3 regions of the Paenibacillus sp. FSL W7-1088 genome follow, and region 1 is predicted to be linked to each of the others. Evidence: riboswitches for the same ligand, from Rfam matches in the RefSeq annotation. Region 1 holds a riboswitch; each other region holds the start of a gene.

The links. A riboswitch is a leader RNA that binds a small molecule or an ion and turns the genes downstream of it on or off. The one in region 1 is predicted to bind thiamine pyrophosphate.
Region 2: it holds a riboswitch for thiamine pyrophosphate, as region 1 does, so the genes downstream of both, MKY42_RS02370 (ABC transporter substrate-binding protein) here and MKY42_RS04695 (ABC transporter ATP-binding protein) in region 1, are expected to answer to the same signal.
Region 3: it holds a riboswitch for thiamine pyrophosphate, as region 1 does, so the genes downstream of both, MKY42_RS19515 (thiamine phosphate synthase) here and MKY42_RS04695 (ABC transporter ATP-binding protein) in region 1, are expected to answer to the same signal.

The regions. Positions count from the first base shown of each region.
Region 1 covers NZ_CP150216.1:1,024,540-1,029,151, reverse strand. The annotation lists gene MKY42_RS04705 (ATP-binding cassette domain-containing protein) at 1-72, shown strand, start outside; gene hisC (histidinol-phosphate transaminase) at 97-1,218, shown strand; TPP riboswitch at 1,324-1,426, shown strand; gene MKY42_RS04695 (ABC transporter ATP-binding protein) at 1,596-2,363, shown strand; gene MKY42_RS04690 (ABC transporter permease) at 2,350-3,195, shown strand; gene MKY42_RS04685 (ABC transporter substrate-binding protein) at 3,313-4,380, shown strand.
Region 2 covers NZ_CP150216.1:490,488-495,099, reverse strand. The annotation lists gene MKY42_RS02380 (VOC family protein) at 30-416, shown strand; gene MKY42_RS02375 (NAD(P)-dependent oxidoreductase) at 435-1,190, shown strand; TPP riboswitch at 1,336-1,448, shown strand; gene MKY42_RS02370 (ABC transporter substrate-binding protein) at 1,670-2,710, shown strand; gene MKY42_RS02365 (MTH1187 family thiamine-binding protein) at 2,930-3,220, shown strand; gene MKY42_RS02360 (ABC transporter permease) at 3,220-3,978, shown strand; gene MKY42_RS02355 (ABC transporter ATP-binding protein) at 4,024-4,612, shown strand, end outside.
Region 3 covers NZ_CP150216.1:4,364,604-4,369,215, reverse strand. The annotation lists gene MKY42_RS19525 (hypothetical protein) at 1-89, shown strand, start outside; gene MKY42_RS19520 (ABC-F family ATP-binding cassette domain-containing protein) at 222-1,772, shown strand; TPP riboswitch at 1,837-1,946, shown strand; gene MKY42_RS19515 (thiamine phosphate synthase) at 2,185-2,859, shown strand; gene thiO (glycine oxidase ThiO) at 2,864-4,093, shown strand; gene thiS (sulfur carrier protein ThiS) at 4,090-4,293, shown strand; gene MKY42_RS19500 (thiazole synthase) at 4,297-4,612, shown strand, end outside.

The sequences.
Region 1 (4,612 bases):
AATCGCTTGTTGACTCCTCCACAAGAGACACCACAGCAGATTGCCCAGAAACAGATATCATTCTCGATCTAATTCCACTGGAAAGAAGGCATGATTATGCAATCCCTTTCACCCGTTCCCTCTCCTCCTGTTAAAGACCTGTTAAATCAAATTCCGGCTTATACGCCTGCTAAATCCATGGAACAGATCCGGCGGGAGTTGGGACTGGAAAGTGTGGATCGACTCGCAGCAAACGAGAATCCGTTTGGTTCCTCTCCGCTGGCAGCAGAAGCGGTCAGATCGCTGAGTTCCGATCTTTTGGCTCAATACCCCGACGGTTCCAGCCAACTGCTGCGTGACAAACTTGCGGAACGTCTGGGGGTTCGTACTTCCCAACTGGTATTTGGAAGTGGATCTTTCGAGCTCCTCACCCTTACCGCCCAAGCTTATCTTAATCCCGGGGAGGAATCACTCATTCCGGTGCCCTCCTTTAACTGGTATAAGGGCGCTACGCTGCTGGCAGGCGGGGTCATTCATGAAGTGCCTTTGGTCAACCATTCACTGGATCTGGAGCAATTCCGGCAGCGGATTAATACTTCTACCCGAATCATCTGGCTGTGCAATCCGAATAATCCGACCGGAACCATTTTCACGGCAAATGCCCTGCTTGATTTACTCGAACATGTTCCCTCCCATGTCGTGGTTGTCCTGGATGAAGCGTATTATGAATTCGCGGAAAGTGAAGATTACCCTGATACGGTTAAGCTGCTGGAGCAGTATAATAATCTGATTATTTTGCGGACCTTCTCCAAAATATATGGACTGGCCGGACTGCGTATTGGATATGGCATCGCGAATGAAAGCATCATTGAAGGCATTAACCGGGTCAAGCTGCCCATCAGTCTGACAGCCACATCCCAAGCCGCTGCTTCGGCCAGCCTGGATGATCATGAATTTGTTTCTCATTGTCTGCAATACAATCGTCAGGGACGGGAAACGTTAATGCAATCCTTTGATCAGTGGAAATTACCCTACATCCCTTCCGAAACCAATTTCATCATGGTGGATCTGTTGCAGGATAGCGGCCCGATTACCAAAGAATTGTTGAACAGAGGTATCTCTGTCCGCGGCGGTGCCGAATTCGGTATGCCTACCTGGCTTCGGATTACGATTGGCACACCTGAGCAGATTGTCCGGCTGATCAGTGAGCTTGATTCACTGTTACATTCAAACGATTAGAATAGGTTACTTTCCTAACTCTCATTACGCACACTTCTTTTAAGCCGCCCTCTTTACATTCTGCTTGCATGTGATATATGCTGAACACACAACTGCATATCTTAATCATTGCACTAGGGGAGCCTTGCGGCTGAGACGAATCGAACGATTCGGACCCTTTGAACCTGATCTGGATCATACCAGCGGAGGGAAGTGGAGCGCCTCTCAGTAAGCGGATTTTTTCATGTTGATGATGAAATTTAATGTGAATTGAACTTACAGACCCACTCATTTCTCCGGAAATGGGTGGGTCTTTTTCGCATTCTTCGGGCAGATCAGAAGGTGTAATTAAAGATCACGCAGTTTGAAGTTTGAATAATAAAGGGGAACGGATCGAGATGGATAACGACATAACCATTCATAACATGAGCTACGCCTTCCCGGGAAAAAGGGATTCCCCCGTGCTCTCCAATGTGTCGATGCGTGTAGCCAAAGGCGAATTCGTCTCGCTCATCGGTTCCAGCGGCTCCGGTAAAAGCACCCTCTTCAAGCTGCTGGCAGGCCTGCTTGAGCCAACCCACGGAACCATTAATATTCCTTGGGTTCAGGAAGGAAAGCGACTGGGGCAGGTGGCCTACATGCCGCAAAAGGACCTCCTGTTACCCTGGCGAACCGTCATGGAGAATTGCATGCTCCCCGCTGAACTTGCTCCAGGTCGGCAGGATAAGGTACGAATTCGAGCGGACATTCTGGCCGGTCTCGACCGATTTGGCTTATCTGGCCACGCGCATGCTTACCCGGACGAGCTGTCAGGTGGCATGCGCCAGCGTGTCGCGCTGCTTCGTACGTTGCTGACAGGTGGCCAGCTCATGCTGCTGGATGAACCATTCGGCGCACTCGATGCCCTGACCAAACGTGAGATGCATCGCTGGCTGCTGGAGCTCTGGGAAGGCTTGGGCAAAACCGTGTTGTTCATCACGCATGACATTGAAGAAGCCCTGCTGCTCAGTGATCGGATTATCCTGTTAACTCCGGTGGGCCATAGCCAACAGCTGCTGGATCTGACGGTACCTTTGCCGCGTCCAAGACATTCGGACATGATCTACGAACCCGCTCTCGTTCAGATGAGACGACGACTGGAGGAACAATTGCATGCGAGACGGTAACTTGAGAGATAGCACGAAGTATAGCGTGAGAGGTTGGCTTGCCCGTTATGGTCTATTTCTTTTGCTCATGATCCTGCTGCTTGCTCTCTGGGAGTGGATTGTGCGTATGGGATGGGTGCCTTCCTTCATCATTCCAGCCCCGACGGCGATTGTCCGTTCCCTGTATGAGCATCGCCACCTTCTGCTGGGTACACATCTGCCCGCTACCTTGATGGAGGTTGTCGTTGGTTTTGGCTTGTCCATTGGTGCCGGAATTGCACTTGCAACGGGAATGCATATGAATCAGTCGATTGAAAAAGCGTTATATCCCTTCATCGTGATCAGTCAGACGATCCCGCTGATTGCCTTGTCCCCCGTCTTCATCCTGTGGTTTGGCTACACGCTGTGGAGTAAAGTCGCGGTGGTATTCCTGATCGCATTTTTCCCAATTGTGGTGAGCACCTACGATGGCCTGCGCCAGGGTGATCCGGAGCAGCGTGAACTGCTACTGACGATGGGGGCCAGCAAGTGGGATATTTTCCGCAAACTCCAGATTCCACTTGCCCTTCCCTCCTTCTTTTCGGGAATGAAAATGTCTGTGGTTTATTGTGTGGTCGGTGCAACGATCGGGGAATGGCTCGGTGGAAGCAAGGGCCTTGGTTACTTCAGCCGCAGAATGTCGAGCAATATGAACACGGACGCCATGTTCGCCGCCATTGTGCTGTTATCCCTGCTCGGTATCGCCCTGTTTGTACTCCTTGCATGGATGGAGAGAAGATTCGGTACACCACGTCATGCAGGTAGAAGAAAAGCTGGATCATTTCCGGAGGCAGACCTGCCAAAACAGACGTAGTGTGCTTTGCCCAATCCCCTGCTATCGACTAAAAATTACAGCGCAGCGTTATCCCATCTCAGGAATGTAAAACTTATGAATGATAAACAGATAAAAGGAAATGAGGAATTTGAAGCTATGAAGAAAAAACATATCTACTCCCTGCTCCCCACTCTGCTCATGACCCTGTTGCTTACCATCAGCGGATGCGGAAATACGGGTATCAACACACCTGCCACAGATTCAACTTCCAATGCAAAAGATACAGAATCATCTGCGGCCGAGAGGTCATCGGCATCCAATGACAAGCTGTCCATCATGCTCGATTGGTATCCGAATGCAGTGCATTCCTTCATCTATGCTGCACAGGAAAAAGGTTACTTCGCGGATCAAGGTCTGGATGTTGATATTCAGATGCCTGCCGATACCAATGACTCACTCAAGCTTGTTGCTGCCGGGAAAATCGATCTGGCGCTGAGCTATCAGCCGCAAATCTTGCTCGCGCGTGGGGAAAACATTCCTGTACGTTCGATTGCAGCCGTCGTTCGGCATCCGCTCGTGCATCTGTTAACCGAAGCCAACGGTAAAGTGAAATCGCCAAAAGATCTTGAAGGGCTGACGGTCGGCTATTCCTCAATCCCCCTGTATGAAGCAATGGTGCGTACCATGATCAGCCAGGATGGCGGTAATCCCGACAAGATGAATCTGGTCGATGTAGGATTTGACCTGATCCCTTCCCTGGCTTCCGGGCAGGCAGATGCCATTATGGGTGGTTTTATTAACCATGAACAATTGATTCTGGAAAAGGAAGGTCATGCCATGAAATCGATCAATCCCGTCGATTACGGTGTACCTGATTATTATGAACTGGTCCTCACTGCAAGTGATGCGGGCATTGAAGCGAAAAAGGATCAGCTTACCCGCTTCATCAAAGCGTTACAGGATGGACAGAAATATGTAACAGAGCACCCCGAGGATGCGCTGAACATTCTGCTCGCACATGAGAACGAAACGTCTCCTCTTGACCCGGAGATCGAAACCAAAAGTCTGAATATTTTACTGCCGCTGATGAATGAAGAAGGTCAGCCGTTTGGCAGGCAGGACGCCCCTTCTTGGGAAAACGTACGGGCATGGTTGGTTCAAAGTGAACTGATTCCGGATTCCGTAAAGGCTGAGGATGCTTTTATCAATTTGCAGGGTGAGTAGGAAACTCGACTGCTGGGTGAAGATCAAGAGATTTTGAAAGTTGTATATTCATTTTCGGATGACGCCCACATGAGTAGCTGCAGAATTCAATCACTCTACGAATAGAATCTTTATCGAGGATAGGAATTTTAATTAAGCTTTCTATATGCACTTTGTAGCTATCCGTGAATAGCTTTTTTGTTCCCATCATTTAATAACCCCTATTAACAACATATATAAGGGCCATCCTGCC
Region 2 (4,612 bases), 530 kb from region 1:
ACTGCATATTTAAAGGAGGATTTTTGATTATGAGTTTTCAAAAGCGCATTGACCACGTCGGCATTGCCGTTCGCGATCTGGAGACCACGCTGCGTTTCTACACGGAGATTGTTGGTCTTGAATTGAAAGACCGGGTAACCCATACCAACGGTGTCATTCAGCTCGCCTTTCTCGGCTTCAACGGAAGCGATGAGACCGAGATTGAGTTGATTCAGGGATACAGCGACAAGCTGCCTTCCGAAGGTACGGTGCACCACTTTGCCATCCATGTCGATGACCTTGAGGCCGAGTATAACCGCATTAAAGAAACCGAGGCCGAGTTTATTGATGGAGAGATGATTACACTGCCTAACGGTTACCGTTATTTCTTCATCTATGGACCTGAAAAGGAATGGATTGAGTTCTTCCAGCGCTAAAAATTGGAGCTGATTTTTATGAACATTTTAATTACCGGTGCAGCCGGAAAAATTGGACGTGACGTGTCCCAACACTTGTCAGAAGCATTTCACCTGCGACTAACAGATTTGAATATCGACAGACTGCATACGTATCAAGGGACAGACCATGAGATCATGACACTGGATGTGACAGATCCCGAAGCCTGTCAGCACGCTTGCGAAGGCATGGATGTGGTTGTACATCTGGCGGGAGATCCTTCCCCGCATGCCGGATTCTATGAATCGTTGTTGGACATCAATATCAAAGGTACATTTAATGTATTCCGTGCAGCCAAGGACCAAGGTGTGCAAAGAGTCATTCTGGCAAGCAGTGCACAGACGATCGAGGGGTATCCCATTGATGCTCAGGTCTATCCAGACATGCCGACACGCCCACGGAATTTGTACGGGGTTAGCAAATGTTTTGGAGAATCGCTTGCTTCCTATTTTGCGTATACCGAAGGTTTACAAAGTGTTGCAATACGTATCGGTGCATATGATGATTTTCAACCGGATGGACCCGTGCTGGAGGCAAGGGATATGAGCGCGTATATTAGTCCGGCTGACTTGTGTAATTTGATGTTCAAAGCAATTACAGCTACAGAGCTGGAGCCCTTCACCATACTGCATGGGATCTCGAATAATAAGTTTAAACGGTTGAATCTGGAAGCCACTCAGAAACAGGTAGGCTATGACCCGAAATCCGATGCTTTTGCACTCAGTCAGATTTCCTTATATGATTCGCCACGATAATTGTTGAAAATCACACATCTTAACAGGCTGTTATACATATGTATAACGGCCTGTTTGATAACTTCATACGTGTCCCCATCCAGTTCCTGACTGGACATGCATAGGCCTCTGGCCTATAATTACACATAGTAATGCCCGTAACTTCATAGTTTCCCAGGGGAGTCGGAATAGGCCGGCTGAGAGTGTATCCCACCAAGATACTGACCCTTAGACCTGATCTGGATCATGCCAGCGTAGGAATCGGAGTATATCGAATTGGCCCAGCCTCTTTGCTGAGTGCCACATCTCTAACGCCTGCACGCGTCCCGGATTAACGGGGCGCTTTTTTAATGTTCTTTTATATAGCCAGAGAGCTAAAAAAAATGACGTCATCCGGATCATAGCTGGTATAAATCTGTCGATTTATGCAAGATGCTTGGATATGAAGCCAAGGAGTACCCCGTGCCACTGGCCGGACAACATGAAGGAGAGAAATGAAGATGAGATGGCGTAAAATGATGGGCCTAATGCTCTTGTGCGTACTACTAGTGGCTGTGGCCGCATGTGGCGGCAAAGAAGCTGCACCTTCAGGAGAAACTGGCAGCAGCAATACCGAAAACAGCAATGAAGGTGACAACGCAGCCCTCAAGGACATTAAAGTAGTGCTGGACTGGACACCAAATACGAATCATACCGGCCTGTATGCGGCCGTAGATCAAGGTTTTTACAAAGCCGAAGGCTTAAATGTCGAGATTGTACAGCCAGGTGCCGGAGGCGCGGATACGATGGTAGCTTCGAACGAAGTGCCTTTTGGCGTAAGTTATCAGGAGAGTGTGACTCAGGCCCGCACACAAGACGTACCGCTCGTGTCCATCGCAGCCGTTATTCAGCATAACACGTCGGGATTTGCTGCTCCGGTGGATCGGAACATCAAATCTCCCAAAGATTTTGAAGGCAAAACCTATGGTGGCTGGGGCTCCCCGGTAGAAGAAGCCGTGATGCAATCCATTATGGAAGGTGAAGGCGCCGATGTATCCAAAGTGAAAAACATTAACATGGGTGACGCCGACTTTTTCACCGCTGTGAAACGTGATATCGACTTTGCCTGGATTTTCTACGCGTGGACGGGTATTGAAGCCGAACTGCGCGGCGAACCGATCGACATGTTATATGTGAAGGATTATTCCGAGGCACTGGACTACTACACTCCTGTACTCGTTACCAATGAAAAGACGATTCAGAACGATCCCGAGCTGGTTAAAGCATTCCTGAAAGCCACTTCCGAAGGATATCAATATGCGATTGATCATCCCGAAGACGCTGCGAACATTCTGATCAAGGCCGTACCGGATCTGGATAAGGACCTTGTACTCGCAAGCCAAAAGTGGCTGAGTCCGAAATATCAGGATGACGCACCGCGCTGGGGTGAGCAAAAGCAGGAAGTATGGCAGAACTATACAGATTGGATGTTTAGCAAAAAACTGCTCGATGAGCAGGTAGATGTATCCAAAGCGTATACGAACGAGTTTCTACCCCAATAAAAATGGTTTAAGTTTAACTTTTTTTTACACCAGAACGAAGAGTGCAGAACCCATCTGAAGAAGCGAAGCGCTCACCTTTATCCCCGGATTTCCTCCGTTAAAAATTGTTAAAGAAATCCGGGGATAACAGTGATCGGAAGAGGGTACTGCAATCGGAGTGGTAAAGTGTAAAGCTGGTTTAACTCATGCAATTTAACCCGAAAGGAAAAGTGATCTCTCATGGCAAGCACACTACTTAGCATTCAAGTCATTCCCAAAACGCCAAATGGGGAAAATTCCTATCCTTATGTTGACCGTGCCATTGAAGTGATTCAGCAGTCCGGCTTGAAATATCAGGTTAATCCACTGGATACCACGATGGAGGGTGAACTGGAGGAACTGCTGGAGGTTGTCCGCAAAATGCACGAAGTTCTCGTGGAAGCCGGCAGTCCAAGCATCATCTCACAGATCAAGATCGCCCATAGCCCAAGCGGCTTCAGCATGGACACCCTGACGGAGAAATATCGCTAATGCATGCCTATTGGAAAAGCGTATGGCCGCCCTTTGTGGCGGTTATTCTCTTTATAGCGATATGGCAGGGAGCTGTCTCCCTGTTCCATATTGAGAAATGGATGCTGCCTGCGCCTTCGGACATCGCCCATGAAGCAGCGTCCCAAGCAGATCGACTTGGCATGCATGCATGGGCAACAATCCAGCTGACATTGATTGGGTTCGCAGCAGGTACGCTCGTGGGATTACTGATTGCGATGGTGCTGCATTTGATTCCATTTTTGAAATCTGCACTCTATCCATTACTTATCCTTAGTCAAAATATTCCGACCATCGCGCTCGCGCCGCTCCTGTTAATCTGGTTCGGATTTGGGCTGCTGCCCAAATTGATTACTATCATCCTGGTCTGCTTCTTCCCGGTGGCTGTAGCTGCTATGGACGGGTTGACCCGCACCGATGCAGCGATGATGAACTATATGCGCATGGCTGGTGCAAAACGCGGCCAAATCTTCTGGAAGCTCGAACTTCCACATGCATTGCCCTCGGTATTCTCGGGGATTAAAATCGCCGCTACGTACAGCGTCATGGGTGCGATTATCGCCGAATGGATCGGTGCAGATAAGGGGATCGGTTATTATATGATGCTGCAAAAATCAGCCTATCGGACGGATCGTCTTTTCGTGGCAATCATGATTATTGTAGCACTGAGCCTGCTGCTCTTCCTGCTCATTGCGCTACTGGAGAAGCTGCTCGTACGCTGGCGACCACAAAAGCGATAACTTTGAAATATATGCACCCTATAAAGGTTAGGAAGTGATGACAAGATGACACCCGAACACAACGAGCGGGTAGCTGCTGAGCCGGATGAAGGTGCAACCCTTCCAACGAGCAGCGGAGGTCCCGAGCAAGAAAACGTGGCCTTACCTGCACATCAATCATCACCAGCGCTCGAAGTTCTGAACGTGCATGCTTCGTTCCGCGAGCGACGCAGCACATTGCCTGTTCTGGATGGCCTGTCCCTGACCGTGGAACAAGGAGAATTCGTAGCCATCGTCGGCCCTTCCGGCTGCGGCAAAAGCACCCTGTTTCACATCATCGGCGGCCTGCTGAAACCACAGGAGGGACAAATCCTGATGAATGGTCAGAATGTTACCGGGCAACGCGGCAAGATTAGCTATATGCCGCAGCAGCCTGCCCTCTTCCCATGGCGTACCATTGAGGACAATGTGCTGCTTGCAGGTGAAGTGTCTGCGGATGCACCCCCCCGGGCTGAGGCGCTTGCAGATGCCCGAAAGTGGCTGGGCAGTGTCGGACTGGCCGGGTTCGAACAAGCCTATCCGCATATGTTATCGGGCGGTATGCAGCAGCGGGTTGCCTTTCTGCGCGCCCTACTCAGTCCGCAGGAGCTGATGC
Region 3 (4,612 bases), 3.3 Mb from region 1:
ACAATGGTTACAGAGCTGAAGAAGTGTTTACAAATGCCAAACAAGCGGCAGCGCAAGGGTATTTTGAGTATAGCTGTTCAAATAATTAAAGGCAGTTTATATGAAATATAAAAGCGAGGTTGCATGAGATGTTTGCATTACTTTCAGAAAAGGCGACACCTGTGCTAAAATAGGGTTTCGGAACGATAGTAATGTCCAATAGATAGGAGCAACCTCATCTTATGAGTTTATTGTCAGTAGAGAACGTGAGTCATAATTTTGGAGACCGCACGTTATTTAAAAATGTATCTTTTCGTTTACTTGCCGGAGAGCGTGTAGGCCTTGTTGGTGCTAATGGTGTGGGAAAGTCCACACTGATGAACATCCTTACCGGGAAATTGTTAAAGGACGAAGGGAAGGTCGAATGGACCCCCAAAGTTCGTTATGGATATCTGGATCAGCATACCAAGCTCACACCTGGAAAAACGATTCGTGATGTGCTTAAGGATGCGTTTCAGCCCTTGCTTGAGTTGGAAAAAGAAATGATGTCCATTACCGATCAGATGGCAGACGCCGATCCGGACAAACTCGAATTGTTGCTGGAAGAAATGGGTGACATTCAGGAGCAATTGGAGCAAGGTGACTTTTATCTGATTGATGTGAAAGTGGAAGAGATGGCAAATGGACTGGGCTTGTCCGCCATCGGTCTGGATCGTGACGTTGCCGCGCTTAGTGGTGGTCAACGTACGAAGGTATTGCTTGCCAAGCTTTTACTGGAAAAACCAACTGCTCTTTTGCTGGATGAGCCAACGAACTATCTTGATGTGGAACACATTGAATGGCTGACGCGTTACCTGAAGGATTACCCGTATGCGTTTATTCTGATTTCGCATGATACGGAGTTTATGAATGAGGTCGTTAACGTTATTTATCATCTGGAATTTGCCAAGTTGACGCGTTATGCAGCGAACTATAACAAATTCCTTGAAATGGCCGACATGAATAAGGCGCAGCATATTGATGCTTATGAGAAACAGCAGGAGTATATCAAGAAGCAGGAAGATTTCATCCAGCGGAACAAAGCCCGTGCTTCTACTTCCGGTCGTGCCAAGAGCCGTGAGAAGCAGCTCGGCAAGATCGAACGGATCGATCGTCCAGACGAAGCGGCCAAACCCACATTTAAATTCAAGGATGCCCGGGCGAGTAGTAAAATCGTCTTTGAGGGCATTGATTTTGAAATTGGATATTCGTATGCATTATTGCCCAAAATGACGATGACGATTGAGCGTGGCGAGAAAATTGCCATTGTTGGCTGTAACGGTGTAGGTAAATCCACACTGCTCAAGACCATCTTGGGAAAAATCCCACCAATCAGCGGTAAGACTTTCTTGGGTGACTATTTGGAGACAGCCTATTTCGAACAGGAAGTACGTGCAGGAAACATTACCCCGATTGAAGATGTGTGGAATGAATTTTCTCATCTGACACAGAATGAAGTCCGGGGGCATCTCGCACGTTGTGGATTGAAAAATGAGCATATCACCCGTCCGCTTAACGCGCTTAGTGGTGGTGAACAAGCCAAAGTTCGTTTGTGTAAACTTCTGATGCGTGAAAGTAACTGGATTTTGTTCGATGAGCCTACAAACCATTTGGATGTAACGGCCAAAGCAGAGCTGAAACGTGCCTTGCAAGAATTCAAGGGTACCGTGCTGCTCGTATCCCATGAACCTGATTTTTATGAAGATTGGGTTACCAAAACGTGGGATGTTGAAGCTTGGTCCGAGAAACAATAACGTAATAATTGGAAATGTACGGTGACAAAAAAAGGTGTCTATGGTAACATAGGCTACAGCTTCATATGAACACTAGGGGGGCCGCACGATGCGGCTGAGATGGAAGAATGCGATTCCGGACCCTTTGTACCTGATCTGGATCATACCAGCGTAGGGAAGTGGCGCGTTTCAGCTAATGACAAAGGGCGTTATCGATAACTTTGCGATATGGCCTGCAAGATGATTCATGCGGTTTCTAAGTATACAGCGTTGCGACTATGTTGGTTTCTGTAGTTGTTATGCATTATGTATATATAGAGTAATCCCATGCGACAGTCATTCAGTTGATCCATGAATTCTAAATTCGTGGCCACTCCCCTACGGGAGTGGCTTTTTTGTTGTTTTATATCCGCTTAAATCATACAAGAGGAGGGTGAACAGGACGGAAATCTTCCACGAACAGTTAACAACACGATTATTCGAACTGCATGTGGTTTCACCAGGTACAGGAGACTTGGACTCTTTTCTGAATATTGCTAAGGATATATGGCGGTGGGTCGATTATATCCACATACGGGAAAAAAAGCTGCCCCTTGAGCAACAGATGTATTGGGCGCAAAGTCTCAGAACACGAGGTGTCCCATTTAACCGAATCATTCTGAATGGCTCCACTCAGCTTGATCATCATGCGTTGCTTGGTGGTGTGCATTGGGGTCAAGCAGTTATTCGGAAATACGATAAGGATGTGTTGAGGAGAAACAATCGGCTTCGCGTAGGAGTATCGGTTCATTCTCTGGAAGAAGCAAAAGTTGCAGAAGAACGTGGAGCGGATTATCTCTTTTACGGGCATGTATATGCCTCACCCAGTAAACCAAATTTCGAGCCCAGGGGACTTGCTTCGTTAGCAGAGGTATGCGCTAAAGTTTCAATTCCGGTCATCGCGATTGGTGGGATTGCAACGGAGAATATTGCTGCCATTCGAACTGCTGGTGCCCGTGGAGCCGCTGTGATTTCGTCGATTTGGACGAATGATCAGCCGGAACTGGCTGCCGCTGCATTGCGACTGGCGATTACGGATTCAGAGAAATACGCCGAACCAAGGAGATGATGCCATGAGAAAGGAAGCAAGAAGCCGAAGCGGGAATCGTTCAGGGTATCATCCAGGCACAGTATCGAGGAGTAAAGTTGGAGCAGAATTTCGAGGCAAGCTTCATGCAGAAACCATTATTGTAGGCGGAGGCGTTATCGGTTGTGCTATCGCATGTGAACTCGCTACCCGAGGTTATGACGTTCTTCTGGTTGAGCGTGCTCGGATCGCTGGTGGAACTTCCTGTGCAGCCGCAGGCATGCTTGCCGCTGACAGTGAGGAATTTACTCATGCTGTGATGGCAAAGCTTGCCCGGCAGAGCAGAGCTTTGCTTCATGAGCAGAAGGAACGAATCAGTGCGCTTAGCGGCGTTGAAATGGGGCTGCAACAGCAAGGTTTTATTACTCCTTTTCGCTCATACAGTGAGGTCAGCAGTTACAAGAATAATCGATGGTCTACCTTATCTACAGAACATATTTGGTGGGATCGTGTCGCTGTCCAACAGGAAGCTTCATGGTTAAACAGGGATACGTATGGAGCATTTTACAGACCTTCCGAGAGCGAGGTTCTTCCTGTCAACTTAACGCAGGCTTATGTCAGATCTGCTCAAGCCATGGGTGCAAGGGTGATGGAAGGTGTACAGGATGTCCGTTTGCATACGGATGTGAATGGAGTGCAAGGGATCGAGACTTCAATAGGAACGATGACATCGAGAAATGTCATTATTGCTACAGGGTTACATGGTGAAGAATTGATGAGACATGTGGGTCTGAAATCGCCTGTTTTACCAGTAAAGGGAGAGATTGCAGCCGTGCAGTTTTCACCTCACCATGCCGGGTACAGGCCAGACAAAACGGTGTATGCAGAGGATATATATATTGTTCCCAAAGCTAATGGAGAAGTATGGATCGGTGCAACAAGCCTTCCTGGAAGAACAGATATGAACGTTTCGGTGCAAGGCATTCAGAAGCTGCTTGCAGCTGCAACAAACTGGATACCTGGCATAAAGGAAGCCCATTTTATCCGAGCGTGGGCGGGTGTCCGTCCTTCGACTCCGGATGGATTGCCTTATGTGGGGGCTTGCGAAAGTGTTCCCGGTTTATTCGCTGCTTTTGGACACTATCGTAACGGCATATTGCTTAGTGCGATTACAGCGAGCCTCATGGCTGACTTGATTTGTGGCAAAACCTCGGAAGAGCTGGGGATTCAGGACCTTAGTCCAGAACGTTTGAACACAAAGGAGATGTTGCAGTGAATATCATTGTCAACGGACAAACCATGCAAATTGAAGATAGCTTAAATCGTGTGGACAAATTGCTCCATTCATTTAATTTGCAAGTAAAAACCGTCGTGGTTGAGTTGAATCGTCAAATTTTAACGCGGGAATATCATGAAACGACCACTTTAAGAGACGGAGACCGAATTGAAATTGTACATTTTGTGGGAGGCGGTTGAATCATGTTGAGGATTGGGAGTTATACGTTTGAGTCAAGATTGCTTATGGGTACAGGCAAATTTTCGGACTTGGAAGTGCAGAGCCAGGCGGTTGAAGCCTCAGGTACGGAAGTATTAACGTTCGCCGTTCGGCGTTTGAATCTGGAAGAGCGCAACAAACAGCACTTTCTGGACACCCTGGACTTGAAAAGGTATACCCTTCTACCTAATACAGCGGGTGCTTCAACAGCAGAGGAAGCTGTGCGAATCGCTGAACTTGCTCGAGCGTCAGGGCTTTGTGATATGATAAAAGTAGAAGTTATCGGCGATGGAATCACTT